Regions from separate parts of the Paenibacillus sp. genome, predicted to be linked through region 2. Evidence: predicted binding sites of a transcription regulator. Region 2 holds the regulator's gene; each other region holds the start of a gene.
The links. The regulator LexA, encoded in region 2, represses DNA repair genes until DNA is damaged. The targets are predictions, from matches to a motif close to CGAACATATGTTCG.

Region 1: the regulator LexA is predicted to act here: its motif matches at 3,152-3,165, upstream of recA (recombinase RecA).
Region 3: the regulator LexA is predicted to act here: its motif matches at 6,385-6,398, upstream of addB (helicase-exonuclease AddAB subunit AddB).

What each region holds. Positions count from the first base shown of each region.
Region 1 is NZ_DASQNA010000033.1:98,564-109,190, reverse strand. Features, by position in the region: gene rny (ribonuclease Y) at 1-1,040, opposite strand, end outside; gene VE009_RS17990 (RecX family transcriptional regulator) at 1,242-1,916, opposite strand; gene recA (recombinase RecA) at 2,031-3,083, opposite strand; gene VE009_RS17980 (competence/damage-inducible protein A) at 3,439-4,683, opposite strand; gene pgsA (CDP-diacylglycerol--glycerol-3-phosphate 3-phosphatidyltransferase) at 4,802-5,380, opposite strand; gene rimO (30S ribosomal protein S12 methylthiotransferase RimO) at 5,377-6,708, opposite strand; gene VE009_RS17965 (YajQ family cyclic di-GMP-binding protein) at 6,837-7,328, opposite strand; gene VE009_RS17960 (hypothetical protein) at 7,449-7,613, opposite strand; gene VE009_RS17955 (helix-turn-helix domain-containing protein) at 7,684-8,571, opposite strand; gene VE009_RS17950 (DUF3388 domain-containing protein) at 8,590-9,348, opposite strand; gene VE009_RS17945 (DUF3243 domain-containing protein) at 9,533-9,781, opposite strand; gene ymfI (elongation factor P 5-aminopentanone reductase) at 9,873-10,622, opposite strand.
Region 2 is NZ_DASQNA010000052.1:3,563-14,189, forward strand. Features, by position in the region: gene VE009_RS26690 (aminotransferase class I/II-fold pyridoxal phosphate-dependent enzyme) at 1-948, shown strand, start outside; gene VE009_RS26695 (MerR family transcriptional regulator) at 1,045-1,455, shown strand; gene glnA (type I glutamate--ammonia ligase) at 1,520-2,848, shown strand; gene lexA (transcriptional repressor LexA) at 3,004-3,624, opposite strand; gene VE009_RS26710 (LysM peptidoglycan-binding domain-containing protein) at 3,818-4,183, shown strand; gene VE009_RS26715 (DUF896 domain-containing protein) at 4,308-4,493, shown strand; gene VE009_RS26720 (hypothetical protein) at 4,499-5,008, shown strand; gene VE009_RS26725 (HAD family hydrolase) at 5,015-5,797, shown strand; gene VE009_RS26730 (Hsp20/alpha crystallin family protein) at 5,996-6,466, shown strand; gene VE009_RS26735 (acireductone dioxygenase) at 6,492-7,034, opposite strand; gene metH (methionine synthase) at 7,214-10,627, shown strand, end outside.
Region 3 is NZ_DASQNA010000015.1:37,028-47,654, forward strand. Features, by position in the region: gene addA (helicase-exonuclease AddAB subunit AddA) at 1-2,839, opposite strand, end outside; gene addB (helicase-exonuclease AddAB subunit AddB) at 2,836-6,342, opposite strand; gene greA (transcription elongation factor GreA) at 6,490-6,963, shown strand; gene VE009_RS07310 (class I SAM-dependent rRNA methyltransferase) at 7,276-8,655, opposite strand; gene VE009_RS07315 (Na/Pi symporter) at 8,773-9,756, shown strand; gene deoC (deoxyribose-phosphate aldolase) at 9,722-10,417, opposite strand; gene VE009_RS07325 (NUDIX hydrolase) at 10,414-10,627, opposite strand, start outside.

The DNA.
Region 1 (10,627 bases), on a different contig from region 2:
AGCTCTCCGGCCATCAGGCCGGCCAAGTACGCGACTTCCATCGAATGCTTCAGCACGTTCTGACCGTAGCTTGTACGGAACTTGAGGCGACCCAGAATCTTGATCAGATCCGGATGCAGCCCGTGTACGCCGACTTCGAACGTCGCTTGTTCGCCGTATTCGCGAATGCGCTCGTCCACTTCCTTGCGCGATTTCTCGACCATTTCCTCGATCCGCGCCGGGTGAATGCGGCCGTCCGCGACGAGCTTCTCCAGCGCGTTGCGGGCGATTTCCCTGCGGATCGGATCGAAGCCGGATAAAATCACCGCTTCAGGCGTGTCGTCGATAATGAGGTCGATACCCGTGAGGGTTTCCAACGCGCGAATGTTGCGGCCTTCGCGGCCGATAATGCGGCCCTTCATCTCTTCGTTCGGCAGCGATACGACGGATACCGTCGTCTCCGCGACGTGGTCCGCCGCGCAACGCTGGATCGAAAGGGTGATGATTTCCCGCGCCTTCTTATCCGCCTCTTCTTTCGCTTGCTGCTCGATTTCCTTCATCATCTGAGCGGCTTCCAGGCGCACTTCGTTCTCGACGTTATTGAGGATCATCTGTTTCGCATCCTCTTGCGTGAGGCCGGAGATGCGCTCGAGTTCCTCTACTTGCTTGCGGTAGAGAGCGTCGATCTGCTGCTGCGTTTCTTCCACGCGCTTCTCTTTGTTGGCAAGCTGCTCTTCTTTCCGTTCCAGTGAATCCAGTTTCTTATCCAGCGTTTCCTCTTTTTGCAGTAACCTTCGTTCCAGTCGTTGAATTTCGTTGCGACGTTCACGAATGTCTCTTTCGGCCTCGGTGCGAAGTTTGTGAATCTCGTCCTTCGCCTCCAAGACCGCTTCCTTTTTCAGCGCCTCGGCTTCTTTCGAAGCATTATCGAGAATGTTCCGAGCCGCTTCTTCTGCGCTCGAAATTTTGGCTTCGGCAAAGGACTTGCGAATAAGGTAACCGATCCAAAAGCATGCTGCGCCAACAAGGAGAGCGATGATGGCTGTGATCAACCAGTGCATCCAGTTCACCTCCTCGTTGCCACACAACGATTGAGCTTCAGGGTGACGGCCCAATGATGTGCTCGTATTGAGTTTGTTTGACGTTGCCCTCGTAACAAATCCTGTCTCTAGTTCTCGCGCGTTCGTGAAGAATTGGCGAAAAAAGAAAGTGAATATACTAGTTCATTGTAGCTGTGGGTAAAGAATATTGTCAAGCAACGACTACTCCCAGTCCCATTCATCGTCGCTTCCGTCCGCGCCGGAAGCCGTCTGCCGCACCGCCTCGCGCACCGCGCCGGCGGAAAAGCCGCGCCGCGCCAAATAGGCGTACAGCTTTCGCTTCGCGGCAGCGGGGTCGTCCCCCGCGCCCAGCGTTCGCCATCGTTTGCGCGCGACGGCGAGCGCCGCGGCGGCTTCCTCGCCGGCGTCGATGGAGCCGACCGCTTCCTGCACCGTGCTCTTGTCGACGCCCTTTTGCAGCAGCTCCCTGCGAATCCACTGCTTCCCTTTGCTCTGCAGCTTCAGCCGATCCTCCGCCAGCGTGCGGCTCAGCCGCTCGTCGTCGACGTAGCTTTGAGCCCGAAGCCGTTCGACGCAGGCGTCCACCGTATCCTCTTCGTAGCCTTTGCGGGACAAGTAACCGCGGATTTCCTTCTCCGACCGGAGCCCGCCGCCCAGCCATTTCACTACCTTCGTATACGCGTCCTGCCGCTCCTCGTCCCGAACGATGTCGGCGAGCCGATCCGCCGTAACGACCTGTCCCTTGAACAGCCGGTATTTCATCAGCACGTCTTCGTGCACGGCGAACGCGAACTGCTCGTCGACAAACACGTTATACCGCTGCCTCTGCTTCTTCTGCCGCTCGACCGACGTGACGACGCCTTCTTGCCGTTCCATCGCCGTTCCCCCTTCGCCGTTCCGCCGCGGAAACGCAACCGGCACCCGGCGTCGGCCGGGTGCCGGAGATGGCGTTTCCGCTATGCGTGAGTATGCTTACCGTTCGAACGATTCTTACGCTTCCGCTTCCTCGTCGAAATCGTCGTCGTCGTCGCCGCTCGAGACGCCCGGAGGCAGCCCCGCCCCGACGACGGTCAATTCGCGCACCTTCTTCTCGATCGTCTCGGCGATCGCCGGATGATCCTTCAGGAACTGCTTCGCGTTCTCGCGGCCCTGACCGAGACGCTCGCCTTCGAACGAGAACCAGGCGCCGCTCTTCTGGATGATGTCCAGCTCCGTGCCGATGTCGATGATGCTGCCTTCTCGCGAGATGCCTTCGCCGTACATAATGTCGATCTCCGCTTGCTTGAACGGCGGAGCGACTTTATTCTTGACGACCTTGATCCGCGTCCGGTTGCCGACCATATCGTTGCCCTGCTTGATCGTCTCGATTCGACGCACTTCCAGACGAACGGACGAGTAGAACTTCAGCGCGCGGCCGCCCGGCGTCGTCTCCGGGTTGCCGAACATAACGCCGACCTTCTCGCGAAGCTGGTTAATGAAGATCGCGATCGTCTTCGACTTGCTGATGGCGCCGGACAGCTTCCGGAGCGCCTGCGACATGAGGCGCGCCTGCAGGCCGACGTGGGAGTCGCCCATCTCGCCTTCGATCTCAGCCTTCGGCACGAGCGCCGCGACGGAGTCGACGACGATGATGTCGACGGCGCCGCTGCGGACGAGCGCTTCGGCGATTTCGAGCGCTTGCTCGCCCGTATCCGGCTGGGACAGCAGCAGCTCGTCGATGTTGATGCCGAGCTTCGCGGCGTATACCGGGTCGAGCGCGTGCTCCGCGTCGATGAAGGCCGCTTGTCCGCCTTTCTTCTGCACCTCGGCGATCGCATGCAGCGCGACCGTCGTCTTACCGGACGATTCCGGCCCGTAGATCTCGATAATCCGGCCTCTCGGGAAGCCCCCGACGCCGAGCGATATATCAAGCGCGAGCGATCCGCTGGACACGGTCTCCACTTGCATATGTGTGCTTTCCCCAAGCTTCATAATCGAACCCTTGCCGAACTGCTTCTCGATCTGGCGAAGGGCCATCTCCAATGCGGCTTTCCGATCGCTCACAATGAACACTTCCTTTTCTCTGATACTTGTATGATACCTTCTTTTCGCTCCGTTGCCAACCATTTTTTCGAACATACATTCTGTTTTTTTGTTCATTGTCGATGTTTCGACGCGATTTTGCGAACAAACATTCCTGATTTCCCTCCTTTCGCGAGGGAAGCCGGGCGCCGATCTCGCCGCCGATCCGCGTTCCGCGGGGGAGAGAAGCATCCGCGCGATCCGCGATAGACGCAAAAAAACCGCGGCACACGGCGCTGCCACGGTTCTTCCGTACTCCGATCATACCCGATTCGTCCGTTTTTCGCAAGAAGCGGCTTCGGACACGGAGAGCCTGACTGCGATGCGCAGCCCCGCTCTACTTCAGCCGTTTCCACAGCTCGTAAAAGCCGGCGCGGCAGGCGCGCAGCTTCACGATCTCGCGGCTGCCGGACAGCTTCAGCTCGCGCACCTCGGTCGGACGGCCCTCCTGGGCGACGGCGAGATAGACGAGGCCCGCCGGCTTCCCGTCCGCCGGACCCGGCCCCGCGACGCCGGTGAACGCGACGGCGAACGTCGTCGCGAGGCGGGCGCGGGCGCCGTCCGCCATCGCCGCCGCCGTCTCCGCGCTGACCGCGCCGGGGGCGCCGTCGCCCGCAAGCAGCGACGCCGGCACCCCGAGCAGCGACTGCTTGACGGCGTTCGAATAGCAGACGACGCCGCCCGCGAACGCCTCCGAGCTGCCGGAATGCGACGTCACCATGTCGGCGAAGAGCCCCCCGGTGCAGCTCTCCGCCGCCGCCAGCGTCGCCCCGCGCTCCCGCAGCAGCCGCACGACGACGGCGTCCAAGCTTACGTCCTCCTCGGCGTACAAATGATCCCCGACGCGCCGGCGAATTTCCGCCTCGACGTCCGCCATCTTCGCCAGCGCCTCCGCCTCGGTCGAGGCGCGCGACGTCAGGCGTATCATGACTTCGCCCTCCTTCGCGTACGGCGCGATCGTCGGATCCGTCTGCTTCTCGATCAAGTCGATCAAGGCGTGCTCGAGGCCCGATTCCCCGATGCCCGCGAACTTCAGCGACTTCGAATATAAAGGAAGCGTCTCGTTCATGTTCGCGCGCAGCCACGGAATCGCGTACCGTTCGAACATCGGTTTCAGCTCGCGCGGCGGCCCCGGCAGCAGCACGTACAGCTTGCCGTCATGCTGCAGCGCCGTGCCGACCGCCATGCCGGTATCGTTCGGCAGCACGTCCGCTCCGGCGAGCGTCAGCGCCTGGCGGCGGTTGCTCTCGACCATGACGATGCCGCGCTCGGCGAAGAACGCTTCGATCTTGCGCAGCCCGTCCTCGTCGATGACGAGCTCCGCGCCGACATGCTCGCCGAGCGCGTCGCGCGTCAGGTCGTCCAGCGTCGGCCCGAGGCCGCCCGTGCACAAGATGACGTCCGCGCGCCCCGCCGCGATGCGCAGCGCCGAACGGATGCGCTCCACGTTGTCCCCGACGACCGTCTGGAAATAAACGTCGATGCCGATCCCCGCGCACCGTTCCGCCAAAAATTGCGCGTTCGTATTGACGATTTGGCCGAGCAGCAGCTCCGTGCCGACCGCAATAATTTCCGCTTTCATCCGCGTCCACTCCCTTTACGTTAATGAATAAATACAGCCGCTACCGCGATGCCGACGAAGCGAAAAAGCCGACCCTCCCGCGGCCGGCTGCGCCGGCGCGAGAAAAATCGGCGCCTCCTTACTTCACGTCGTCGATAACGTTTTTGTTTTTCACGAAATAGTCGAAGCCCGAATAGAGCGTGATGAGCGCGGCCGCCCAGCTCGACAGCAGGTCGAACGGCACGCCGACGAAATAAAACGGAAAGTTGTTGAGCAACAGCGCGATGATCATCGTGATTTGCACGCCGGTTTTCCACTTGCCCCAAGCGCTCGCCGCGACGACCTTGCCTTCGAGCAAGGCGACCTGGCGAAGCCCCGTGATCGCAAACTCCCGCGAAATGATGACGACCGCGATCCACGCGTCGACCTTCTGCATCTCGACGAGCGAGATCAGGACGGCCGCGACAAGCAGCTTGTCCGCGAGCGGATCGAGCAGCTTGCCGAGATTCGTCACCATTTTCCGCGATCTCGCGATATAGCCGTCCAGCCCGTCCGTGCTGGCCGCGACGATGAAGATGAGCGTCGCGATGATTTGGTTATATGTAATGGAGAAGCTCCCTAAGCGGAGCTCCGGCAAATTGATGCGGACGAGCAAAAAAAACATGATGATCGGGACGAGAAAAATGCGCGCCAGCGTAATGCGGTTCGCTAAATTCATGCGGAAACACCGACGCCCGACAAGTCGTAATCCAGCGAGTGCGTAATGCGCACCTTCTGCAGCGTGCCGATTTCCGGCGTGCAGCCCGTGACGAACACTTCTCCGTCGATTTCCGGCGCGTCGTACTGCGAGCGGCCGATGAAGACGTCGTTCCGGCCGTCATAGCGCTCGATCAAGACGTCGACCGTCTTGCCGATAAAGCGGCCGTTCGCTTCCTTCGACACTTCGCGCTGCACTTCCATCAGCCGGTTAGCGCGGAATTCCTTCACGTCCTCGTCCACTTGATCCGGAAGGCGCGACGCCGGCGTGTCCTCTTCCTGCGAATACGTGAAGACGCCCAGCCGGTCGAACTTCATCTCGCGGACGAACGACACCAAATTCTCGAAGTCCTCGTCGGTTTCGCCCGGGAAGCCGACGATGATCGACGTGCGCAGCACGGCGTCCGGAATCTTCGCGCGAATTTTCGCGACCAGCTCCCGAACGTCGCGGCCGCGGCCCGGACGGCGCATCCGCTTGAGGATTCGGTCTTCGCTGTGCTGCAGCGGCATGTCGATATACTTGCAAATTTTCGGATTCGAAGCGATCGTCTCGATCAATTCGTCCGTGAAAAAGCCCGGGTATGCGTAATGGAGGCGCACCCACTCGATGCCTTCCACTTCGCTGACGCGGTTCAGCAGCGTCGGCAGCATGAAAGAATCGTAGAGGTCCGTGCCATAATTAGTAGAATCTTGCGCGATGAGCGAGATTTCCTTCACGCCCTGTTTCGCGAGCGACTCGACCTCGGCGAGAACCGATTCGATCGACCGGCTGCGGAACTTCCCGCGCATGATCGGAATCGAACAGAACGTGCACGCATTGTCGCAGCCTTCCGCGATCTTCACGTAAGCGGTATATCGCGGCGTCGACAGCTTGCGAGGCAGCGCCTGCTCATAATTGAAAATCGGATTGCCGACGGCGACCGGCTTGCTGCCGCGCAGCGCCGCTTCGACGATTTCATGAATTTTATCGAAATCGCCCGTGCCGACGATGCCGTCGATTTCCGGCATTTCTTCCATCAGCTGCTCCTTGTACCGCTGCGTCAGGCAGCCGGACACGATGAGCGCCTTGAGCGAGCCAGTCTCCTTCAGCTCGGCCATCTCCAAGATCGTGTTGACGGACTCTTCCTTCGCCGCGTCGATGAAGCCGCACGTATTGACGACGATGACGGTCGCTTCTTCTTTATCTTCAACAAGCTGAAACCCGTGCTGCGCGACGATGCCGGACATAATCTCCGAATCGACCAAGTTTTTCTCGCAGCCAAGGGTGACCATCTTAATTTTCTCGGTCATTGCAAGGTATCCCCCAGTGTTATCCCATTCCAATCGAAGCCAATTATAATATAAGCCCAATAGGGAGTCAAAAAGAAAACATCCCCTGTGCCGGGCGGAACCGCCGCGGCGCAAGGGAAGCCGGCCCTCTATTTAAAGTTGACGAACTGCAGCTCGAGCGGCAAATCCGCGCCGCGCAGCAGCGCGATCACCGCCTGCAAGTCGTCTTTGCTTTTGCCCGTGACGCGCAGCTGATCCCCTTGGATTTGCGACTTGACCTTCAGCTTCGAATCGCGGATGAGGATGTTGATTTTCTTCGCGTCCTCCTGCCCGATCCCTTGCTTCAGTTTCACGTTTTGACGGACCGTGCCGCCCGAGGCGGGCTCGATTTTGCCGAAATCCATGTTCTTGATCGAAATGCCGCGCTTTACCATCTTGCTTTGCAAAATATCGATGACGCTTTTCAGCTTATAATCGTCGTCCGAAACGATCGTTAACGCTTCCTTCTCCAGTGAAATGCTGCTTTTGCTGCCTTTGAAATCGAAGCGCGTGGCGATTTCTTTCTCGGCTTGCGTCACCGCGTTTTGCAGCTCCTGCATGTCCACCTTCGAGACGATGTCGAACGAATATTCCGATGCCATGACTGATGCTCTCCCTCCGGAACGCAGTGTATTTCGTATTAGTATACAAAAAAAATCGCCGCTTGCCAAAAGACGGCAAAAGACACCCGCCCAAGCGGCGGGTGTCCCGCGTTCCGTCGATTACGAACGGCTGCGCGCCGGATCCCGGAACATATCCAGAATGCCCAGCACGATATGAGCCAGACCGAAGCCGAAAATGCCGTAACCCCAGGCGTCCGGCGTTAAATACCAGCCCAGCAGGCTGACGACGACGCCGAGACCCGTGACGATCCAGCTGATAGTCATTGGATATCCCTCGTTTCGCAAGAAGATGGTGGCATGCTTGCTACGTTTAAGATACCCCTAGCCCAACCTTTTATTCAGCCGCCGCGCCGTCCGATGCGCCGACCAACTCGAATTGGAATTTACGCGGATTCGGTTCCGTCCCCATGTCGATGGCGATGCCGTTCACCTTGAGCTCGACCGCGTTCGCCCGGCCGATGTTCAGGTACGTATTATGTCCGAATTGCCCGCTGTATGTATCGCCTTGCTTCAACCCGCCTTGATATAAATACTTCGACTTCGTATCCGCGTGCGTCACGCCGATCCACGCCTCGGGCCCGACTACTTTGACCTCGATGGACACTTGCGGCGCATTGCGCACCTCGAACCGTTCCACGTCGTTTTTGTTGACTTTGAATTTCTCGACGAACGTTACGTCCGGCTCCGGTTCGGGCTCGGTCGTCTGAACGGGCGCCGGCGCAGGCTCGTTCGGCGTCTCGGCCGTATCGGCCGCCGGCGGCAGCGTCGTGCCCTGCTCTTGAGCCGAGCTGTCCGTGATCGGCTCGCTCGGGAGCACTTCGGAGCGAGTTTCCCAATTCGAGTATAAATAATAATAAACAATGCCGATTATCAAAATCGGAAACGCGATCATCAGCAGCGCCGAAGCCCATTTTCCCGCGCGCTCGGGCGGTTCGACGGAACGGCGGCGCGTCATTCGGATCGGCTCCGCTGCCGGCTCCGGATCGGCGGACGGGATCACATGGGCGTAGAGGCGGAACACTTCGTCCGGATCCAATCCGACCGCTTCGGAGTATTGCTTAATAAAAGCGCGAACATAAAACGTCCCGGGCAAAATGTTGAACTTGCCTTCCTCGATCGCTTCCAAATACCGTTTGCGGATTTTCGTCGTTTCCTGCAATTGGTCCAAGGTGATGTTTTGTTCCGTACGCGCTTTCCGAAGCAGCTGCCCGAGGTCAGACACCCTCGTCACCTCCCGTGATTAGAATCCTTCATAGTTGATCGTGAACGTTTCGTAGGAAATCTCCTCGTCCGGAGTGTTGCGCAATTCGATAATGTAATCGAAGCGGTTGTAATCGAAGCCCGACTCTTTGACGAAAATGTCCGGATGCTCGACGACTTTGGTCGACGGCATTTCCATAATTTCTTGCAGCAGCGAGTGGTGCTTTTCGTTCGAACGGATCGTGCTGACGATGCCGTCGATAATGAAGACGTTGTTCGGATTGAATTCGTCCTCCGACAGCTGGCTTCGCACCGTCTGCCGCAGCAGCGTCGAGGAGACGAACGTCCAACGTTTGTTCGCGCAGACGCTCCCCGCGATGATCGACTCGGTTTTGCCGACGCGGGGCATGCCGCGCAGTCCGATCACCTGATTGCCTTCGCGCTTAAACACTTCGCCGAGGAAATCGACGAGCAGCCCGAGCTCGTCGCGGGTGAAGCGGAACGTCTTCCGGTCGTCCGAATCCCGCTCGATGTACCGGCCGTGACGCACCGCCAAAATGTCGACGAGCTTCGGCGCCCGAAGCGCCGTTACGGTTATATTATCCACTTTTCGCAGTATCTTACCCATCATTTCGATTTTCTCGTCGTCGTCCGTTTGCAGCAGCATGCCGCGCGTCCGATCCTCGACGCCGTTGATCGTCAAAATGTTAATGTTCATCATCCCCATAAGGGAGGCGATATCCCCCAAAAGCCCCGGTCGGTTCTTATGAATTTTATATTCCATATACCATTGCTTCATTTCCACTTCCGTCGTCACTCCATCCATTGAATGCAAAAAAACCGCGTATTTCGATTATATTCTACAAAATTCCGGGCGTTCCTGCCCTGCGAGTGAAAAAAAGCGAGAAAAGCCCCTCGGAGGTCGCGCGCGAATCGATGCACTCGCACGCGTTCCGGACGGGGCTTGCTGCCTTTACCGCACGTTAGTCGACAAGCTTCATCATGAGGCCGGCCATCATTTTTTTCTCGTTCTCGTCGGCGACCGCCCACAGCTCTTTCAGCACCCGCTCTTCGTCGTTCTTCGGGTCGACCTTCGTCGCGAGGAAGTCCCCGATGTCCTTCGCCAGGTTTTGAATCGTGGAGTCGCTCATGCCGGCGGAACGGGCGTTTTGCACGCGTTCGCCCAAAAACTGCTTCCATTTATCGTACGTGCTCAATACGGTCGTCGTCATGATAACGTTCGTCCTCCTTTGGGAATAGTTCATGGATTGTGACCATCTCTAATATTCGCGATAAGGACGTTCGTTATGCACGATTCACGCGTTAGGTCAGCCAGCCGCCGTTCGGCGAAATGATCTGCCCGTTGATATAACCCGACTCGGGCAGCGCCAGGAAGTAAACGAGCGAGGCGATCTCCTCCGGATGGGCGAATCGGCCCGCCGGGATGTCCTGCGCAAGCTCCTCCTTCTCGACCGCGTCGAAGCCGCTCATCATCGCCGTGTCGACCGGCCCCGGCGCGACCGCGTTCACGGTGATGCCGGAAGGCGCGAGCTCTTTCGCGAGCGCCTTCGTGAACGCGTTCATGCCGCCCTTGGCTGTGGAATACAGCACCTCGCACGAGGCGCCCGCGATGCCCCAGACGGAAGACACGTTGACGATGCGGCCGTACTTTTGCGTCACCATATGGGGCATGAACGCTTGCGTCGCAAGGAACATGCCCTTCAGGTTGACATTCATGACGTCGTCCCACTCTTGCTCGGTAACGTCCGCCAGCATCCCGTAATGCGAGATGCCGGCGTTGTTCACCAGGATGTCCGGGAACATGCCATGCTTATGCAGCTTCTCCCGCATCCGTTCGATTTGTTCTTTCGATTTCAAATCCGCGGTGACCGTCAAAACCTCCGCGCCGTGGCGCAAGCAGCGGCGGGCCGTTTCGTTGGCCGCTTCATGCGCCTCCAAATAATGGATCGCCACCTTCATCCCGACGGTGGCGAACCGTTCCGCGATCGCCGCGCCGATGCCGCGGCTCGCGCCCGTCACGAGGACGGTCGTTTCCCGAATCGATTTGTTCATCCCCA
Region 2 (10,627 bases):
CCGGGGGACGAGCTGATGTTCATCACGGGCTCGCCGTACGATACGCTGCATAAGGTTATCGGCTCCGAAGGGGACGGGACCGGCAGCCTGCGGGATTGGGGCGTGCGCTGCACGATCGTTCCGCTCACAGAGGACGGCGCCGTCGATTGGGCGGCCGTCGAAGCGGCTTGGAACCCGGCGGTGAAAGTCGTGGCGATGCAGCGTTCCCGCGGATACGCATGGCGGCCGTCTTTCACGGTCGCGCAGCTCGGGGAGATGGTCGAGCGGGTAAAGCGGCTTAACCCGAACGTCGTCACGTTCCTTGACAACTGTTACGGCGAATTCACGGAGACGAGAGAGCCGACCGAGGTCGGCGTCGATGTGATGGCGGGGTCGCTGATCAAAAACCCGGGCGGCGGAATCGCGCCGACCGGCGGCTATATCGTCGGCCGGAAGCGGCTCGTCGAGCTTGCGGCGTACCGCTTGACCGCGCCGGGCATCGGAGCGGAGGTCGGTTCGATGCTAGGTACGACCCGGGCGATTTACCAAGGGCTGTTCCTCGCCCCGCATGCGGTCGGACAAGCGCTCAAAGGAGCGGTGTTCGCTGCCGCGCTGTTCGAGTCGCTCGGCTTCGTCACGAATCCGAAATGGAACGACCCGCGCTCGGATTTGATTCAAGCGGTCCGGTTCGAGACGGCGAACCAGTTGATCGCGTTCGTGCAGAGCGTGCAGCGGGCGTCCGCCGTCGACTCGCATGTCGTGCCGGAGCCTTGGGACATGCCCGGCTACGAAAGTCCGGTCATCATGGCTGCGGGCACGTTCATTCAGGGCGGAAGCCTTGAATTAAGCGCCGACGCACCGATTCGGGAACCGTTCACGGCTTACATGCAGGGCGGCTTAACGTACTCTCACGTGAAGCTCGGCGTCATGTCCGCGATGCAGCGCATGATGGACGAAAGTATTTTGTAAATATTCATTACATATAACCTAACATAAATTGACAACTCTCCGTCATTTCGTTAAAATGTACAGTAGCACTTATAAACACTGGAAGGTTGATGTATAATGGGTGATGAAATTCGCCGCAACATGGCGTTGTTTCCCATCGGAATCGTCATGAAGCTGACCGATTTGACGGCGAGACAAATTCGTTACTATGAGCAGCACGAACTCATTATGCCGGCGCGAACATCCGGGAACCAACGACTGTTCTCTTTTAACGACGTCGAACGTTTGCTCGAGATTAAGTCCTTGATCGAGAAAGGCGTCAATATTGCAGGCATCAAGCAAGTACTGTCGCCGGTCAACAAGGAATCGGACGACGCGACGGTGCTCAACGAGCACACTGAAGTCAAGCGCCGTGAATTGACCGACAAGCAGCTGCACAAGATGTTGAAGCAGCAATTGCTCGGCGGCAACCGCAGGGGGCAAGTGTCGCTCATTCAGGGCGAGCTGTCCCGGTTCTTCAATTCTTAGCGGGAGAGACGTCGTAAGACGTTTTTCTTTTGGCTAATTTAATTTGTCGATGGGAGAGATCGCATTGGGTTACACGAAGGAAGACATTTTACGCATTGCGAAGGAAGAGAACGTTCGTTTCATTCGTTTGCAATTTACGGACTTAATGGGCATCATCAAAAACGTGGAAATTCCGGTCAGCCAGCTGGAGAAGGCGCTCGACAACAAAATGATGTTCGACGGTTCTTCCATCGAAGGCTACGTCCGCATCGAAGAATCCGATATGTATTTGTATCCGGATTTGGATACGTGGGTGATTTTCCCTTGGGTGACGGAAGATCGCGTCGCGCGATTGATTTGCGATATTTACATGCCGGACGGCACGCCGTTCGCGGGCGACCCGCGGGGCATCCTGAAGCGGGCGCTGCGCGAAGCGCAGGAGATGGGCTTCTCGACGATGAACGTGGGGCCGGAGCCGGAGTTTTTCTTGTTTAAGACGGACGAGAAAGGCAACCCCACGCTGGAGACGAACGATCAGGGCGGGTATTTCGACCTTGCGCCGACGGACCTCGGCGAAAACTGCCGCCGCGAAATCGTTCTCGTGCTTGAGAAAATGGGCTTCGAAATCGAGGCGTCCCATCATGAAGTCGCGCCGGGACAGCACGAGATCGATTTCAAATATTCGGACGCGATCCATGCGGCCGACCAAATCCAAACGTTCAAGCTCGTCGTCAAGACGATCGCCCGCAAATATAATTTGCACGCGTCGTTCATGCCGAAGCCGCTGTTCGGGATGAACGGTTCCGGCATGCACTGCCACCAGTCGCTGTTCCAGGGCGACGCGAACGCGTTCTATGACGAGAGCGACCGTCTCGGTCTTAGCGCGACGGCGCGCCATTACATGGCCGGCGTGCTCCGCCACGCGCGCAGCTTCGCGGCGATCACGAACCCGACGGTGAACTCCTACAAGCGTCTCGTTCCGGGCTACGAAGCTCCTGTGTACGTCGCTTGGTCTGCGAGCAACCGTTCGCCGATGATCCGTATTCCGGCGTCGCGGGGCCTCAGCACCCGCATCGAGGTGCGCAACCCGGACCCGGCGGCGAACCCGTACCTCGCGCTGGCTGTCATGCTGGCGGCAGGCCTCGACGGCATCCGCAACAAGCTGCCGCTCCCGGCGCCGGTCGACCGGAACATCTACATCATGAGCGAGGACGAGCGGGAATCCGCGGGCATCCCGAGCTTGCCGGCGAGCCTCAAGGAAGCGCTCGACGAGCTGCTCGGCGACGAAGTGATTTGCGACGCGCTCGGCGATCATGCGCTCGCGCACTTCATCGAGCTGAAAGAAATCGAGTGGGATATGTACCGTACCCAAGTCCATCAATGGGAACGCGACCAATACTTGTCCTTGTATTAAAACGAAACAACCCTCGACGCCTACGGCTTCGGGGGTTGTTTTTTGGTTTGTTCGACTTGCAGGTGGCGCGTCGATAGGGCTGCGTCCGCGTTATATGAGTAATGCCGAAAAAACCCGTGCCGGCGAGTTACCTCGCTGCACGGGTTTGGTTACGTTTAATGCAATTCGCGGAAGATGCCGATCACTTTGCCGAGTACGGTAACGTGCTTGTAACGCAGCGGTTCCATCGTCGGGTTTTCCGGCTGCAGGCGGATGTGGTCGCGTTCTTTGTAGAACGTCTTCACCGTCGCTTCATCGTCCTCGGTCATCGCGACGACAATATCTCCGTTCGAAGCCGTCTGCTGCTGACGGACGATAACGTAGTCGCCGTCCATAATGCCGGCCTCGATCATACTGTCGCCGACGACGGACAACATAAACACCTCGTCGTCCTTCACCATATGGGTCGGAAGCGGGAAATATTCTTCGATATTCTCTACGGCCGTAATCGGTTGTCCTGCCGTCACTTTGCCGACGAGCGGAACGCGGGATACGGCAAGGCGAACGAGCTCGCGCTCGTCGTCGTCGCCGAGCAGCTCGATCGCGCGGGGCTTCGTCGGGTCTCTTCGAATGAACCCTTTCTTCTCCAGTCGATCGAGATGTCCGTGCACCGTCGAGCTGGATGCCAAACCGACAGCCTCGCCGATTTCGCGAACGGAAGGAGGATAACCTTTCTCACGAACTTCGCTTCTTATAAATTCTAAAATTGCTTGTTGCCGGTTTGACAGCTTCGTCAAGTTCGATCACTCCAAGGATTGGTAATAAATTATAGAAATTATAACACAGAACCGGAGTTCGTACAAACATAAGTTCGAGTTTTGCAAAAAAATAAGAACAATTGTTCCTGAAATGCGTTGACACAAACGGATGTTCGTGTTATTTTGTTAACAGAACAGATGTTCCGGAATACACGTTTGGGGGACGATACCAATGAGAACGAACTTACATAAGAAGCAAGCAGCGAAGCAAGCGAGAAATACGTTTTTTATCCGATTGGCGTTGGCGCTCGTATTCATCGGACTAGGCGCGACGTCCGGAGTCATGCTCCACGCCAGCGCCATGAATCAAGGGCTGACGTCGACGTCGGAAGCTGCGGCAGCAGAAGAACCGACGAAGAGCTACGTCTTGGACGAGATGCCGATTCTATGCGTAGAGCCGGGCGATACGCTGTGGGATATCGCGGAGGAGTATGCGCCTGAAGGCGTCTCGGTGAAGGCGTATGTGAAGCAAATCATGATTGCGAACAGTTTGGAACAAGCCGCTTTGGAAGTCGGGCAAGTACTCCGTCTGCCATAACGCCATAACGGCGAAGAACGCCGCCGCATGCCCCCGTGAGGGCGTGCGGCTTCTTCGTTTTCGCGCCTTGACTTCGAAGTTGCTCCTATGTCAAAGTAGGTGGAAGAAGAAAGGGGGAGTCATCATGGTATCCGCTCGCGTACTCCGCATCAACGAGCTCGCGCGCAAGCAGAAGACGGTCGGTTTGACGGATGACGAGAAAGTGGAACAGGCCGAGCTGCGCAAAGGTTATATCGACGATCTGAAAAACTCGCTCCGGCAGCAGTTGGATGCGATTGAATTTGTAGAAGACGATAACAAAAAGGACTGAGACGGATGTCCCGCAGATGGGAACGCATGGTGGAGAAAAATCAGAAGCGGTTGAATCAAACGCGCGTGAAGCATGGCCAGTCGCCGATCGGCACGCAGGACGGCGCGATTAAAGGAAGAAGCTGGGTATTTCCGCTCGCGCTTGCGACGGCCGGCTTATTGTTCGCTTTTACGATGCCGGCGGAACGCTCCGGTGACTCGTTGTATGTCATTACGGTCATTCTTTATTTGCTGCTGGCGGTTTTCCATTACTTCGTGCGCAGGCCTTACTTGAAGGTGAGTAAGAACGCGCTGACGTGGCGCACCTATACGGGCGAGAAGACCGCGACGGCGGGCGATATCGCCTCGATCCAAGTCGGCGACAACCAGTCGTCCGTTCTGCTGAAGGACGGGAAGACGAAGCGTTCGTTCTCGAAGGTGTATCATTTGTATCCGATGGACCGGATCAACGAGGCGCTGACGCAATTCGCCGCCGCGCACCAAATCCCTTTACACCGTAGCACGAAGGAGACTTAATTCGCGATGAATAAGAAAGCCGTACTTTTTGACTTAGACGACACGCTGCTGTGGGACGAGCGTTCCGTTCAGGAAGCGTTCGATATGACGTGCCGGGAGGCGGCGGAGGCGGCGGGAGTCGATCCGAAAGCGCTGGAGCTCGCCGTTCGCAAAGAGGCTCGAGCGCTATATGAGAGCTACGAGACGTTCCCGTTCACCCAAATGATCGGCATTAACCCGTTCGAAGGACTATGGGGCAACTTCCGCGAGGGTGCCGCGCCGGAATTCCGCATAATGGAGCGCATCGCGCCGCAATATCGCGCCGAATCGTGGACTCGCGGCTTGCGAGCGCTCGGCGTCGACGACCCCGAACTCGGGGCGAAGCTTGGCGAGAGGTTCCCTGCGATCCGACGGACGCTCGCGTACGTATACGAAGAAACGTACGAAGTTCTTGATGCGCTTAAGGGCAACGTGAAGCTGCTGCTGCTGACGAACGGCTCGCCGGATCTCCAGAAGGAGAAGCTCACAGGCGTTCCGAAGCTGGCGCCGTACTTCGATCATATTATCATTTCCGGCGATTTCGGCCGGGGCAAGCCCGATCCGTCCATCTTCCGCCATGCGGTCGAGCTGCTCGGCATCGATCCGTCCGAGGGAATTATGATCGGCGACAAGCTGACGACCGACATTCTCGGGTCGAGCCGAATCGGCATGGACAACATCTGGATCAATCACCATGGAGCCGAAATCGGCGAGCATGTGCCGCCGAAGCATACGGTGACCCGTTTGAAGGACATCTTGTCGATCGTATAACGAATAACGCTATGATATCCTATCGGCCGCGGACGACTCCGCGGCTTATTTTAACATCATAAATTTGTAAGTTTCGCTGACTTCGGAGCGAGTAATTCTATACCAAGAAAAACTTCCGAAGTTTTTTATACGAACGCCCTGGCCTATTCGTGAATACAGTAACCGTAACTAGGCAATCGCGGAGGAGGTCTAATTCGCGTGGGCGGCGTATGGAGAAACGGGCAATTTCGTAACGGGTGGAAGTCTTTCGAGAACGCCGTGCGGAGCGCGCTGGCGACGATGCGCGAAGCGCCTTCCGTTCGGGGAGAATACGAGTGGGATCGGCTGCTGCAGGAGTCGCTCGCGTACTTGGAGCGGCATCGCGCTTCGGGCTATACGTGGGACTGCTTCGAAACGTTCCGTTCGGTCATTGTACGCGTCACGCTGCCGGCGGATGATCGCGGGAAGCTGCCGAACGTGCAGATCGACGGGCGCAAACTGACGCTCGCGGGCCTTCCCGGCAAGCTGGACGAGACGGTGACGCTTCCGGCGGCCGTCAGCGCGAGACGGGTCAAAGCCGACTATTCGGACGGCGTACTGGAAATCCGGCTGAGGAAAAAGCCGGCGCTGCGGGCGATTCGCAGCGTTCCGCTTCGCGTCAGCGCAAAAAAATCCCCTTCGGCTCGATAACCGAAGGGGACGGTATGGCGGCGGGTTACGCCTTCTGGAATTCCGGGTCCGCGTACGGGTGCGCGATCCAGCCTTCCGTCTCGATGAACAGGCGAACCGCGACGATTTGGCGGTTTTCCATCAGGGTAAAGAAGTGCGGCTTATGCTCCGGTACGGAGATAACGTCGCCGGCTTCGAGCTCGACGTCGAAGTAACCGACATCTTCCGTTCCTTTGATGATGAAGATGCCGCGACCCGCCGTGATGGCGCGCACTTCGTCTTCCGTGTGGGTGTGGACGTTTTCGAATTTCTTGAGGAGCTCTTCCAGGTTCGGCGTCGCGTCGGACAAGGCGACGATGTCCCATGTCCGGTAGCCGCGGCGGCTTGCCAGGTCGCGGATTTCCGCGTCGAACGTGGACAAAATTTCGTTCTTCTCTTCGTCGCTGAGGACGAACTTCTCTCTCAGGTGCTCCGGAAGCTTGGACGGATCCCAATGCTCGTACAAAACTTCTTGGCTGTTCAAAAAGGCGCGGACGTTTTCTTCGCCCGTAATGCGCTCGTTCGTGTTGCGGATGCGAATCTCTGCCATCGCAAATCCCTCTTTTCTTAATCATTAGCTATTTAGAATCATTCTAAAATTAGACTTCAATCGATTCGATTATAAGATATTTTTCTGCGGATGTCATCCGATTCGATAAAGAACTTTTCGAATTCCGAGCATTTTGCTATACTTTTAAAATTAATGCGTGATAGGGGCAGGGGGCGCTCATGATGAAACCGACGATCGAGCGGCAATTAGAGAAAAAGATCTTAATTATAGACGGCGCCATGGGCACGATGATTCAGCAGGCGGATTTGACGGCGGCCGATTTCGGCGGGGACGAGCTCGAGGGCTGCAATGAAATGCTGTGCATCACGAAGCCGGATCTCATCCGCGACATCCACGAAGCGTACTTCGCGGCCGGCGCGGACATCGTCGAGACGAACAGCTTCGGATCGACCAGCGTCGTCCTTGCGGAATACGACATTCCGCATATGGCGCGCGAATTGAATTTGGCTGCGGCGCGGCTCGCGAAGGAAGCGGCGGACAAGTATTCGACGCCGGAATGGCCGCGGTATGTCGCCGGCGCGATGGGACCGACGACGAAGACGCTGTCGGTGACCGGCGGCGTTACGTTCGACGGCCTGGTGGAGTCGTACTATGAACAGGCGCTCGCGCTGATCGAGGGCGGGGTCGACGCGCTGCTGCTCGAGACGTCGCAGGATACGCTGAACGTCAAAGCGGGCAGCATCGGCATCCGGAAAGCGTTCGAGACGACAGGTATCCGACTGCCGATCATGATTTCCGGCACGATCGAGCCAATGGGCACGACGCTGGCGGGGCAAAACATCGAGTCGTTCCTCGTGTCGCTCGAGCATTTGAAGCCGATATCGATCGGTCTCAACTGCGCGACGGGACCGGAGTTCATGAAGGACCACATTCGGACGCTGGCGAAGCTGACGGATGCGGCGGTCTCCTGCTACCCGAACGCGGGCTTGCCGGACGAGAACGGCAACTACCACGAGTCGCCGGAATCGCTCGCGAAGAAGATGGCCGGCTTCGCCGAGCAAGGCTGGCTTAACATCGCCGGCGGTTGCTGCGGCACGACGCCGGAACATATCCGCGCCATGGCGGAAGAGCTCGGCCGGTTCCAGCCGCGTGCGCGCGCGGGCGAACACCCGCCGGCGGTATCCGGCATCGAGACGGTGTATCTCGAAGAGGACAGCCGTCCGCTCATGGTCGGGGAACGCACGAACGTAATCGGCTCGCGTAAGTTCAAGCGGCTCATTTTCGAAGGGAAGTTCGAGGAAGCTTCCGAGATCGCCCGCGCTCAGGTGAAGAGCGGAGCGCACATCATCGACGTCAACCTTGAGGATACCGAGCTTGACGAGAAGAAGGCGATGGCCGAATTCCTCCAGCTCGTCACGAAGAAAGTGAAAGTGCCGCTCATGCTCGACTCGACGAACGCCGAAGTGCTTGAGATCGGCCTTAAATATTCGCAGGGTAAAGCGATCATCAACTCGATCAACATGGAGGACGGGCTCGAACGGTTCGAGAAGGTCGTGCCGCTCATCCACAAATACGGCGCGGCGGTCGTCGTCGGCCTCATCGACGAGAAAGGGATGGCCGTTTGGGCGGAGGACAAGCTGCGCGTCGCGAAACGGTCGTACGACATTCTCGTCAATCAATACGGCGTCAACCCGCGCGACATTATTTTCGACCCGAACGTGTTCCCGGTCGGCTCCGGCGATCCGCAGTACATCGGTTCGGCGAAAGCGACGATCGACGGCATCCGGCTCATTAAGGAGCATTTCCCGGAGTCCTCGTCGATTCTCGGCATCAGCAACATCTCGTTCGGCTTGCCGCCGGCGGGCCGCGAGGTGCTGAACTCCGTGTTCTTGTATCATAATACGAAGGCGGGCCTCGGCTACGCGATCGTTAATACGGAGAAGCTGGAGCGCTACGCGTCGATCCCGGAAGAAGAACGGAAGCTCGCGGAGGACCTCATTTTCCAAACGAGCGACGAGACGCTTGCCGCGTTCGTCGCGTACTTCCGGGAAAAGAAGGTCGAGAAAAAAGAAAAGACGAGCACGCTTTCGCTCGAGGAGCGGCTCGCGTCTTATATCGTCGAAGGCACGAAGGAAGGGCTTATTCCGGACCTCGACGAAGCGTTGAAAACGGCGACGCCGCTCGAGATCATTAACGGGCCGCTTATGGCGGGCATGGACGAGGTCGGCCGGCTGTTCAACAACAATGAGCTGATCGTCGCGGAAGTGCTGCAGAGCGCCGAAGTCATGAAGGCCGCGGTATCGCATCTGGAGCCGTTCATGGAGAAATCGGAGTCGAGCGTCAAGGGCACGATCATGCTGGCGACGGTCAAAGGCGACGTGCATGACATCGGCAAAAACTTGGTCGAGATCATCCTGACGAACAACGGCTACAAAATCATCAACCTCGGTATCAAGGTGCCGCCGGAGCAGCTGATCGAAGCATACAGGAAGGAAAAGCCGGACGCGATCGGCCTCTCGGGCCTCTTGGTCAAATCGGCGCAGCAGATGGTCACGACCGCGCAGGATTTGAAGGCGGCCGGCGTCGACGTGCCGATTCTCGTCGGCGGCGCGGCGCTGTCGCGCAAATTCACGAAGACGCGCATCGCCCCCGAGTACGACGGACTCGTCCTGTACGCGAAGGATGCGATGGACGGCCTCGATATCGCGAACAAGATCATGAACCTTGAAGAACGGGAGCGCCTCATCGCGGAGCTTCGCGAAGCGATAGAGTCGGACGTGAAGGAGTCGGGCAAGAAGGAGAAAGCGGGGCCGTCGTCCGACGCGCCGAAGGTGTCGAACGTGTCCCGCGACGTTCCGGTGCAGGTGCCGAAAGATACGGAACGGCACATTCTGCGCGATTACCCGATCGCGCATCTGCTGCCGTACGTGAACATGCAGATGCTGCTCGGCCACCACTTGGGGCTGAAGGGCAAAGTCGCGACGCTGCTCGAGGAACGCGATCCGAAGGCGCTGCAGCTGAAGAGCGTCGTCGACGACATTTTCGAGGACGCCATCAAGAACGGAACGATCAAAGCGAACGGCATGTACCGTTTCTTCCCGGCGCAGTCGCGCGGCAACGACGTCATCGTGTACGATCCGGAGGACCGCAGCCGCGTGCTGCAGACGTTCACGTTCCCGCGCCAAGACGTCGAGCCGTATTTGTGTCTCGCCGATTACCTGAAGTCGGTCGACAGCGGAGAGATGGACTACGTCGGCTTCCTCGTCGTGACGGCGGGCGCCGGCATCCGCGACCTTGCGGAGTCGTATAAGCAGAAGGGCGAATATCTGCTGTCCCACGCCGTTCAGGCGGTCGCGTTAGAGACGGCCGAAGCGTTCGCCGAACGCGTTCACCAACTGATGCGCGACGTATGGGGAATTCCGGATCCGGCGAACCTAACGATACAAGGGTTGTTCGCGGCTAAATATCGAGGGCAGCGGTTCTCCTTCGGGTATCCGGCGTGCCCGAACCTGGAGGATCAAGCGCCGCTGTTCGAGCTGATGAAGCCGGCGGACATCGGAGTCGAGCTGACGGACAGCTTTATGATGGAGCCGGAAGCGTCCGTCTCGGCGATCGTCTTCTCGCATCCGGAA
Region 3 (10,627 bases), on a different contig from region 2:
ATTCCGCGAGCCGCTTCGGCAGCTCCTTCGCCGAGCCGACCAATATCAGCTTCTCCTTCGCCCGCGTCAGCGCGACGTACAGCACGCGCATCTCCTCCGCGAGCGCTTCGGCGCGCAGCCTGCGCTTGATCGCGAGCTGCGGCAGCGTCGGATACGCCGTGCCGAGCTCCGGATCGACCCAGCGCGGGCCGAAGCCGAGCTCCTTATGCACGAGGAACGGCTCCCGCTCGTCGCCGCGGTTGAACGATTTCCCGAGGCCCGCGACGAATACGATCGGAAATTCGAGCCCTTTCGATTTGTGGATCGACATGATCCGGACGACGTCCTCGGCCTCGCCGAGCGCGCGCGCCGGCGCGAGGTCGGAGCCGGAGTCGCGCAGCCGTTCGATGAATCGCAGGAAGCGGAACAAGCCGCGGAAGCTCGTCGCCTCGTACTGCCGCGCCCGGTCGTACAGCGCCCGCAGATTCGCCTGGCGCTGCTCGCCGCCCGGCAGCCCGCCGACGAAGTCGAAATATCCGGTTTCCCGGTACAGCCGCAAAATCAAATCGGAGAGCGAGCCCTGCCGCGCCGCCGTCCGCCACGTCTCCAGCGTCGAGACGAACCGCGCCGTCTTCTCGCGCAGCGCTTCCGGCGCCTCCGCCCGGCCGGACGCGACCGCGCCGACCGCCTCGTAGAACGAGCGGCCGCGGCCGCCGGCGATGCGCACGCGGGCGAGCTCCTCCGCCGTAAACCCGAACACGGGCGAGCGGAGCGCCGCCGCGAGCGGAATGTCCTGCAGCGGGTTGTCGATCGTCTGCAGCAGCGACAGCGCCGTCTCGACCTCGACGGCCTCGAAGTATCCGCCGCCGAGCTCCGCGTGGGCCGGAACGCCGTGCGCGCGCAGCTGCTCGAGGAACGTCGGCGCCCAAGCCTTGTCCGCCCGGAGCAAGATAACGACGTCCCGGAACGACGCGGGACGCATGCCGCCGGCCGCTTTGTCGAACACCGCCATCGCGGGCTTGCCCGCCGCGCCGATCAATTCCAGGATGCGCAGCGCGATCGCGCGCCCTTCCAGCTCCGCGGCGTCGGCGTCCGCCGCTTCCGTCTCCTCGCCCGTCTCTCCGTCGCCTGATGGAGCCGCCCCGCCCGTTCGATCGAGCAGCAGCGCTTCCGCGTCGGCGCCGTGCGTCGGATCCGGCTCCGGGTACGACGCCCCGCGCACGAGCTCGGCGCGCTCGTCGTAATCGAGCTCGGCCGCTTCCTCGTGCATCGTCTGGCGGAACACGAAGTTGACCGCGTCGACGACCTCCTGCCGCGACCGGAAATTGCGGGCGAGGTCGATGCGGACGCCGCCGCCCGCGGCGATGTCGCGCGCCGCCTCGGCGAACGGGCGGTACGTCTTGTATTTGCGCAGAAACAGCCCCGGCTCGGCAAGCCGGAACCGATAGATGCTCTGCTTCACGTCGCCGACCATAAACCGGTTGCCCGGCGCGGCGGCGCCGGACGCGTTCTCCGTCTCGCCTCTCGAGACGAGCCGCAAAATCGTCTCCTGCACCGCGTTCGTATCCTGGTACTCGTCGACGTACACTTCTTCAAACTGCTCCCGGTAGCCGAGCGCGGCCGGCGTCGGCACGATACGGTCCGGCGTCGACGACGGATCGCGCAGAATGTGCAGGCACGCGTGCTCCAGATCGCCGAAATCGACGAGCCCTTTCGCCGTTTTCGCCCGCCGGAACGCTTCCGCGTAATCGAGGACGAGCCGCACGAGCTCGTCCATCAGCGGCGCGAGCGCCCGGCATTCCGCGGCGTAATCGTCGGTCGATCGCGTCAGCAGCTGCTCGATAAGCGCGTCCAGCCGCTCCTTGGCGTCCTTGCGGAGCTTCTTCACCCGCTCGACGACCGCTTCATCGGCCGTATCGCCTTTCTTCTGCGGCTTCAGCCGCCCGAAGGCGCCGCCGAGACCGCCCGCGGCCGCCTCCTGCAGCGCGGGCCAGCCGCCATTGACGAGCGCCCCGAGCAGCCGCTCGACCCCTTCGGCGTCCGCGCTCAAATTATCGACGTACGCCGACGGTCCGCTCGGCGTCATCGACAGCTCGAGCGCCGAACGAAGTCCGGCAACGATCGCCTCCAGCTCGAGCTTCGCGTCCGCGGCAAGGCTCGCAAGCCACGGATGATCGGGCGAAACCGCCCCCGCGCTCGCTTCCTCGTCCGCTCCGGCGTCCAGCCGGAACGCCGCGGCCGCCTCCCGCAGCCACAGCTCCGGAAACGGATGGCTGCGCGAGAAATCGTACAGCCGGTCGACCAGCTTCATCAGCGCGTCGTCGCCGCGCTCGCCGCCGAACCGGTCGGCGAGCTGCCAGAACGGATCCGTCTCCGCCGCCTCGCCGTACCTCTCCTCGAACACCGCTTCGAGCGCCTCCTGGCGCAGCAGCGCCGCCTCGGTCTCGTTCGCGATGCGAAACGCCGGATCGAGCTCCGTCAAATGCACGTACCGCCGCACGACGTCCAAACAGAACGAATGCAGCGTCGTAATGGACGCGCGCCCGACGAGCGCCAGCTGCTTGCGCAGATGGCGCGACTGCGGCTTCGCCGTCAGCGCCTTCTCGAGCGCGTCGCGCAGCCGGTGGCGCATCTCCGCCGCCGCCGCGTTCGTGAACGTGGCGACGAGCAGCCGGTCGATGTCGATCGGGCGGGCTTCGTCGGAGACGGTGCGGATGATGCGCTCGACGAGCACCGCCGTCTTGCCCGAGCCCGCGGCGGCCGCGACGAGCAGATGGTCTCCCCGCGCCGCGATCGCCTGCCACTGCTCGTCCGTCCATGTGCTGCCTTCCGGCTTCGGCGCAATGTAAGTATTCGTCACTCCCGCTCCTCCTCTCCGCCGATGCGCTCCCACACGTCCTCGTCCGTCAGCGGCGGCAGCAGCCGATAGTCGCTGCCCGGAATGTCCGGGTCGAAGCCGCACACCGGCTTATATGCGCAGAACGTGCAAGGCGTCTCCTGCTTGCTGCGGTACGGCGCCGCTTCCACGGTTCCGCACGCCGCCTTGTCGCCGAGCTCCGCCATCTTCTCGCGCACGAAGCCGCGCAGCCGCCGCCACTTCGCAGCGCTCGCCGCCTTCGATCTCGCGCCGAGCGAACCGTCCGCCTTCCGGCTGAGCGGCACGACGGGCGAGTCGCCTTGGCCGAGCTCCGTATCCATCAATCGGGTCGCCTCCGGATCGTCCAGCAGCAGCCCGCTCATTTTGAACTTTTTGAACAGCTCGTTCGCGGCAACCTCCGGAGGCGCCGCGTTATGCAGCGTCAGCGACGGCCGGTGCACGTGGAAATAGAGCGCACCCGCCGCCTCCGCCGGCTCGCCGAGCCACGCCTCCGCTTCCTCGGCCGCCGCGTCCGCGTAAGCGAGCAGCTGCAGCGACAAGCCGTAATAGACGTCGGACAGCCGCAGCCGGTGCGAGCTCGACTTATAATCGACGATGCGTAAATACGCTTCCCCCTGCTCCCCGCGGGCGGCGTCGATCCGGTCGATTCGCCCGTGCAGCTCCATGACGCGCCCGCTCGGCAGCGTCAACCGGATCGGCGGCAGCGCGCCGCCGTCGCCGAACGCGAGCTCGGACGCCGCCTGGCGGAATCCGCTGCGCTTCGATTGCCCGCGCAGCGCCTCCGCCGACTTGCCGACGACGGCCTTCAGCTTGCGGGTAATGTAACGGTGGCGGTTCGTGCTGTACAAAATTTCCGCCAGCAGCTTCGGCGCGAGCTCCTCCACCGTCTGGAACGCAAGGCGCGCGCATTCGGCGTCGTCGAGATCGGCCCACGTCCGGCCCTCGTCCGCGAGCCGCTTCGCCAGCGCGCTGAGCGCGGCGTGGTACAGCTGGCCGACGTCGGGCGCCTCCAGACGGTACAGCCGCCGCTCGGTCAGCCGGAGGCCGTACGCCGCGAAATGCGCGAACGGGCACCCCGCGAACTTCTCGAGCCGCGACACGCTCGACCGCAGCGGGTCGCCGTACAGCGCGAGCGCCGTCTCCTCAGACAGCGGCTCCTCCGCATTGGAATATTCAAGCGACGGCAGCAGCGCGAGCAGCTTCTCTCGCCAATACGGTCGTTCGACGAGCCAGTTGTACACCGCCCACCACACGCCGGACACCGGCTGTCCCCGCTTCCATCGCCGCAGCTGCGGCAGCAGGTCCGACAGCGCCCGGGACGGCGTCGACAGCCGCTCGACCGCCTCGTCGTCGGACGGTCCCGCGGGCGGATCGCCCGCGGCGTGCAGCCGCCGCGCGTCCGGCGCGAGCTGCTGCAGCGCGCGGATCCATTCCGACGGCAGCTGCGGCTTCCCCTCGGGATCGGACAGCGCATAGCTGATCCACAGCCCTTCCGACGGCAGGAACAGCGCGTTATACAGAAGGAACCGCTCGTCCAGCATGCGCCGCCGGCCGTCCGGCGCGAGCTCGAGGCCCGTCGCGAGCAGCCGCTCCCGGTCCGCTTCGGAGACGACCCCGTTCTCCTGCGGGCGAGCCGGCAAGACGCCGTCGTTCGCGCCGAGCAAGTAAAGCCGCCGCACCCCGAAGGCGCGCGTCCGATCGAGACTGCCGACGAGCACTTGATCGAGCGCCGGCGGCACGAGCCCCATGCGGATGCTGTCGAGTCCGGAGGCGATCATGCCGGCGAACAGCTCGCCGTCGGCCGGCTCGTCGCCGACGAGCTCGACGAGCTGGTCGAGCGCGTCGACGACGCGGTCCCACAGCTGCTCGTGCTCCTTCGCCCGCTCGACGTCGCCCGCGGCCTCAGCCGCTTCTCTCCAGCGCGTCAGCGTGTCCGCCGCTCCGGCGTCTTCCAAGAAGCGGAACAACGCTTCCGCGAGATCCCGCATCGTCTCCGCCTTCTTAAACCGCTTCTCGAACGCGAGCAGCGGCGCGGCGACGACGTCCCGCCATCGCTGGACGCGCTCTTCCTCCGCGCGGCGCCGCTCCTCCCGGACGGCTTCCTCCTCGCCCTCGAGCGGCTGTCCGGCGGTGAGGCGCCACGGCTTGCCGTCGGTCCAGCGCGAGCCCTTGATGCCGTATTCCAGCACGACGTTCTCGAGCCGGTCCATCGCGAAGCGCGCATCCGCCTCCGTGCGGAACGTGCCGCGCGGGAACAGCAAATCCGTCTTCACGGCGCGGAACACCGCGTCGTACGTCCAGCGGGACAGCACGACGTCGATCGCCGCGCGGACGAGCTCGCTGAGCGGATGATGCGCGACGCCGCGCTTCTGGTCGAGAAAGCACGGAATGCCGTGATCCGCGAACGCCGCCGCGATCACCTCGCCGTAGCCCTCCCAATTGCGCACGAAGACGGCGACATCCCGCCACCTGGCGGCGCCGGAGGCGACGAGGCGCACGATGTCGCGCGCCGCCGCCTCGGCCTCCGCCCGCGGGGTCGCCGCCGAGACGAGCGCGAGGGCGCCGCCGGCGCTCGCCGGCGCGAACGTTCGGCCGTTCGCGCGGTCCACGAACGCGCGCTCGAGCGCGGCTAGTCCCGGCGCCGCGGCGAACCGCTGCGCGCCGTCCAGCACCGTCACGCTCTCGACGTCGACGCCTTCCTCCGCCGCCATCCGCTTCAGCGCCGTCAGCGTCGCCGCCGTCGGATGGAACAGCTCGAGCTCGTCGGGCTTCTCGTCCGGCGCGTAGTCGCGGTCGATCGTCAGCATGAACGTGACGCTCGCCGCATGCTTGCACAGACTGCGCAGCGCAGCCATCTCGGTCGGCGTGAAGCCGTGGAAGCCGTCGACCCAAAGCCGCGCGCCGCGCAGCGCGTCGACGCGCGGCACGAGCTCCGCGAGCAGCGTCAAATAGTCTTCGGAATCGACGTATTTCCCCGCGAGCTCCGCCTCGAGGTCGCCGAGCAGCAGCGACATGTCGTGCAGCTTGTCCCGCAGCGCGTTCGGGAACGTCTCCGTTCCGGCCGCGCCGCGCAGCGCCTCCGCGTCGACGCCGTACCGCTTGCACTCCGCGAACCAGTCGAGCGCCGCGTCGATCCAGCCGCCCGCTTCCGTCAGCCGGCGGAACGCTCTCAGCTCGCGGCTCCGCTTCCTTGCGATTTTATATAACAGCATCTTCTTGCCCGTATCGTCGATATGTAATCGGGAAGCGCCTCCCGCCTCTTGCATGACGCGAAACGCCAGCCGGCGAAAGCTCAACGTCTGTGCCCGGATCGTCGCGCCGAACCGGCCGACGATGGCGCGATCCGCCGCCTGCGTCATCTGTTCGGGAACGAGCAGCACGAGCGGCGGTCCGTCGGGCGAGCGGCTCAGCTCCTCCCCGATGTCCTCGAACGCTAGGCGGCTTTTGCCCGCGCCCGCGCGTCCCAGCACGAACCGAATGCCCACAATGAACCCCTCCGCGATCTCTTTTTTTCCAAAGTACACAATCGAACGGGTGTTTGCAATGTAATTTTTTGGTTTAGTCGTATTTCGACCGCAAAATAGAGTACAATGAATCATAGAGAATTTATAGAGGTGCGAAGGAGTGCGGGTATGGCGAACGAAGAAATCATCTTGACCCCGGAAGGATTGCAAAAGCTGAAGGATGAGCTCGAAGAATTGAAAACGGTCAAGCGCGCCGAATTGGCAAGCCGCCTAAAAACGGCGATCAGCTACGGCGACCTGCGGGAGAACAGCGAGTATCATTCGGCGAAAGACGACCAAGCCTTCATGGAAACGAGGATTTTGACGATCGAGCATATTTTGCGGAAAGCGCGCGTCGTCAGCAGCATCGACACTTCTGCGGTGCAGGTCGGCTCGACCGTTACGTTGCTCGACGTCGAATTCGACGAAACGATCGATTACCAAATCGTCGGCCCGTCCGAAGCGGACGTGTCGCAAAACAAAATTTCGTACGAAAGCCCGCTCGGGCAAGCGCTGATGGGCAAGACGGTCGGCGAAACGATCACGGTCAACGCCCCCGCGGGCGAGATCGCCTACAAGCTGCTCGATATTAAAGTATCGTAAAAAACGCCGGCCCTTAGGGGTCGGCGTTTTTCCATAACGGCTCCACATGTCGAAGCTCGCGGCTCCATCTCCCCATAACGCCTCCCGGACGCCTCTGTCCGCGGCGCCGTCCCCACATGATGGGAAGGATGTACGCAAAACAAAGGAAGGGTATTCCCTTCTTATGCATACTCCCTACCCATAACGCCTCCCGGACGCCCCCGTCCCCGGCGCCGTCCCCCCATAACGCCTCCTAATGCCGGCAACCACCGCCCCAGCGCGCGGCGCAAACGAAACCGCCGGCCCACAGGGACCGGCGGTTCAATTATCGGATTATCGGCTCCGCACCTCGAAAATCGCGAACTTCAAATAGTTGCCCTCGTCGACGCCGAGCAGCTGCGGATGGTCCTTGCCGGCGCCGCGGAACTCGACGAGCCGCAGCACCTTGCCCGCGTCCGCGGCCGCCGCGTGGATCGTCGACAGAAACACGTCCGGCCGCACGTGATACGAGCAGCTCGCCGTCACGAGGTATCCGCCCTCGTTAACGAGCTTCATCCCGTGCAGGTTGATGTCCTTGTACCCGCGGCAGGCGCCTTCCACCGCGCCCTTCGTCTTCGCGAACGCCGGCGGGTCGAGGATGACGACGTCCCACGTCCGCCCCGCGCCCGCGGGCAGCGGCTTCGATGTGTCCACCTTCGCCCCGGCTTCGCCCGCCTTCGCACGCGCCGTCCGCTCCTCCAGAGCGCGCACCTGCTCGCGCAAATAATCGAACGCGTTCGCGACGACGAATTCGACGCGCTCGCTAAAGCCGTTGCGCTCGACGTTCCGGCGCGCCGTCTCGATCGCGTGCTCCGAAATGTCGAGGCACGTCACCTTCTTCGCCCCGTATTTGCACGCGTGCAGCGTGAAGCTCCCCGTATGCGAGAAGCATTCCAGCACCGTGGCGCCGTCCCAGTACGGGAACGTCACCTCTTTGCCGTTCGCGTTCACGGGCGCGACGCGCGTCGTGCCGTCCGGCTCCGCGACTTCGCGCAGCTCGATGCCGCTGCGGCGGCCCCAGCCGGTCATGAGCGGGCGTATGGCCGCCCGGTTTTCGCGCTGGTCGTAAAAATATCCCGTCTTCTGTCCGCGGACGACGTCGACCTCGAGCTCGAGCCCGTTCTCGCGGATGACGAGCGACTCCGGCGGCTCCTCGCCGTACAGCGTGCCGGTCCGCTCCTCCAGCCCTTCCAGCGCGCGGACGCCGACGTCGCTGCGCTCATAGATCGTCTTCGGCGCGAACACGTCGACGAGCGCTTCGACGATGTCGCCGCGGACGCGGTCCATGCCGAGCGTCACGATTTGCAGCACGAGCGTGTCGCCGAACCGGTCGACCGTCAGCCCCGGCAGGAAATCGGCCTCGCCGTATACGATCCGGCAATATCGCGGATCTTCGACGAAGCGCTCGCGCACGCCGAGGCATGCGCGGAACCGTTCGACGAAGAACGCTTTGTCCATCCGCTCGAGCTTCCCGTAGGAGACGACGCGTCCGATCATTTGCGAGGCGGGGTTGACGTAAGCGGAGGCGAGAAATTTGCCGCGGTGATCCGTCACCTCGGCGATGCCGCCCGGCTCCGGCTCGCCGTCGATCCGCTCGACCTCGTTTTTATAAATCCATGGATGTCCCGCTTCCAGCCGTTTTTTCCGGGACGATTTCAATACTAATGTCGCCACTGCTTGGGCACACCTCTTCGCGTTCCGGGAGACGAGTCATGCTCGTCCCGGTGGGTTCATATATATGTAGTTGACTGGACAGACCGAACATTCGCGCATAAGGGAGGGATCGGGAACATGCTGCAAGAGCTCGCGCTGCCGTTCGCTCTCGGGCTCGCCGTCTTCGTGTTCGGCATGAAGGCGATGGAAATCGGCCTGCACGATTGGGCCGGCCCGTTCCTCTCCGGCCTGCTGCGCCGGTTCACGAGCTCGCCGTTACGCGGACTCGTCGCCGGCACGCTCGCCACGACGGCGCTCCAATCGAGCGACGCCGTCACCGTCATCACGATCGGCCTCGTCAACGCCGGCGTCCTGACGTTCCGCCAGACGCTCGGCATCGTGCTCGGCGCCAACGTCGGCGCGAGCCTCACCGCGGACATGCTCGGTCTCGACATGACCGCGCAGGCGCTGCCGATGCTGCTCGCCGCAGGCAGCTGCTGGTTCCTCTGCCTGCTGATCCAGCGGCTGCGCCGCGGCGACGGCACGTCGCGAGCAGTGCGGGCCGCGGTGCCGCTGCGCCATTTGTCCCTCACCGTCTGCGGCTTCGCCAGCGTCTTGATCGGCATGGAGCGCATGTATAGAATCGTGCCGGAGCTGCAGTCGCGCGGCTTGTTCGTCTGGTTTCTCGAACGGGCGCAGGACAGCCTCGCCTTAGGGCTCGCCGCGGGCGCCTTCGTCACCGCCATCATCCAGTCGAGCGCCGCGACGATAACCGTCGCGATGGGCCTCGCCTCCGTCCAAGCGATATCCGTCGAGCTCGGCATCGCGATCGTGCTCGGCGCCAACATCGGCACATGCTCGACGGCGCTGCTCGCCTGCATCGGCGGCACGCGGGCCGGCCAATACGTCGCTTGGTCGCATATTTTGCTCAACCTCGGCGGCAGCCTGCTTTTCTTCCCGTTCATCGCCGAGCTCGCCGCGCTGTCGGCCATCGGCACCGAATCGCCTTACGACCAAATCGCCCGCGCCCAAACGTTGTTCAACGCGATCTGCTCGCTGATCGCGCTGCCGCTGTGCTACATCGGGGTCAATACGTACCGGAAGCGTCGGAAGCTTCGCTAGCGCCGCCCGCGACGATCGCGACGCCGGAGCTCGTCCCGAGCCGGCTCGCGCCGGCCAGGATCATTTTGACCGCCGTCTCGTAATCGCGCACGCCGCCCGACGCCTTGACGCCGACCGACGGCGACACGCTCGCGCGCATCAGCTCGACGTGCTCGACCGTCGCCCCGCCCGGACCGAAGCCCGTCGACGTTTTGACGAAATGCGCTCCGGCTTCCTCCGACAGCACGCAAGCGATTTGAATCTGCTCGCGGGTGAGGAACCCCGTTTCGAAAATGACCTTCACGATTGATTGCCCCTTCACCGCGTCGACGACCGCCTTGATGTCCGCCCGCACGTCGTCATGGCGGCCCTCCAGCAGCCACCCGATCGGCAGCACCATATCGATTTCGGCCGCGCCCTGCTTCGCCGCCGCCGCCGCCTCGAACGCTTTCGCCTCGGAGCTCATCGCCCCGAGCGGAAAGCCGACGACCGCCGCCACCTTCACGCCCGTCCCCTCGAGCGCCTTAGCGCAATGCGCCACCCAGGCTCCGTTGACGCACACGCTGTAGAAGCCGTATGTTTTCGCCTCGCCGCACAGCTTGTCGATCTCGGCCGTCGTCGCGTCCGGCTTTAAGTATGTATGGTCGATATATTTTTCGATATGTTTCACTTCGAAGCTCATGCTTCATCCTCCTCGACGGGAATTCCGAGCTTGACGAGCGCCCTGCGCAGAATATCGTCGTTATTATCGTACCCCGAAGCTTTTTGTTTCTCCCACGCCGCGAGCGGCTCGAACCAATCGACGCCGCGAATTTCTTCGACTTGCGCCACGAGCTCGCCTTCCGACGCCTCAACCAAATAGTAATGCACTTCTTTATCGACGAGGCCTTTG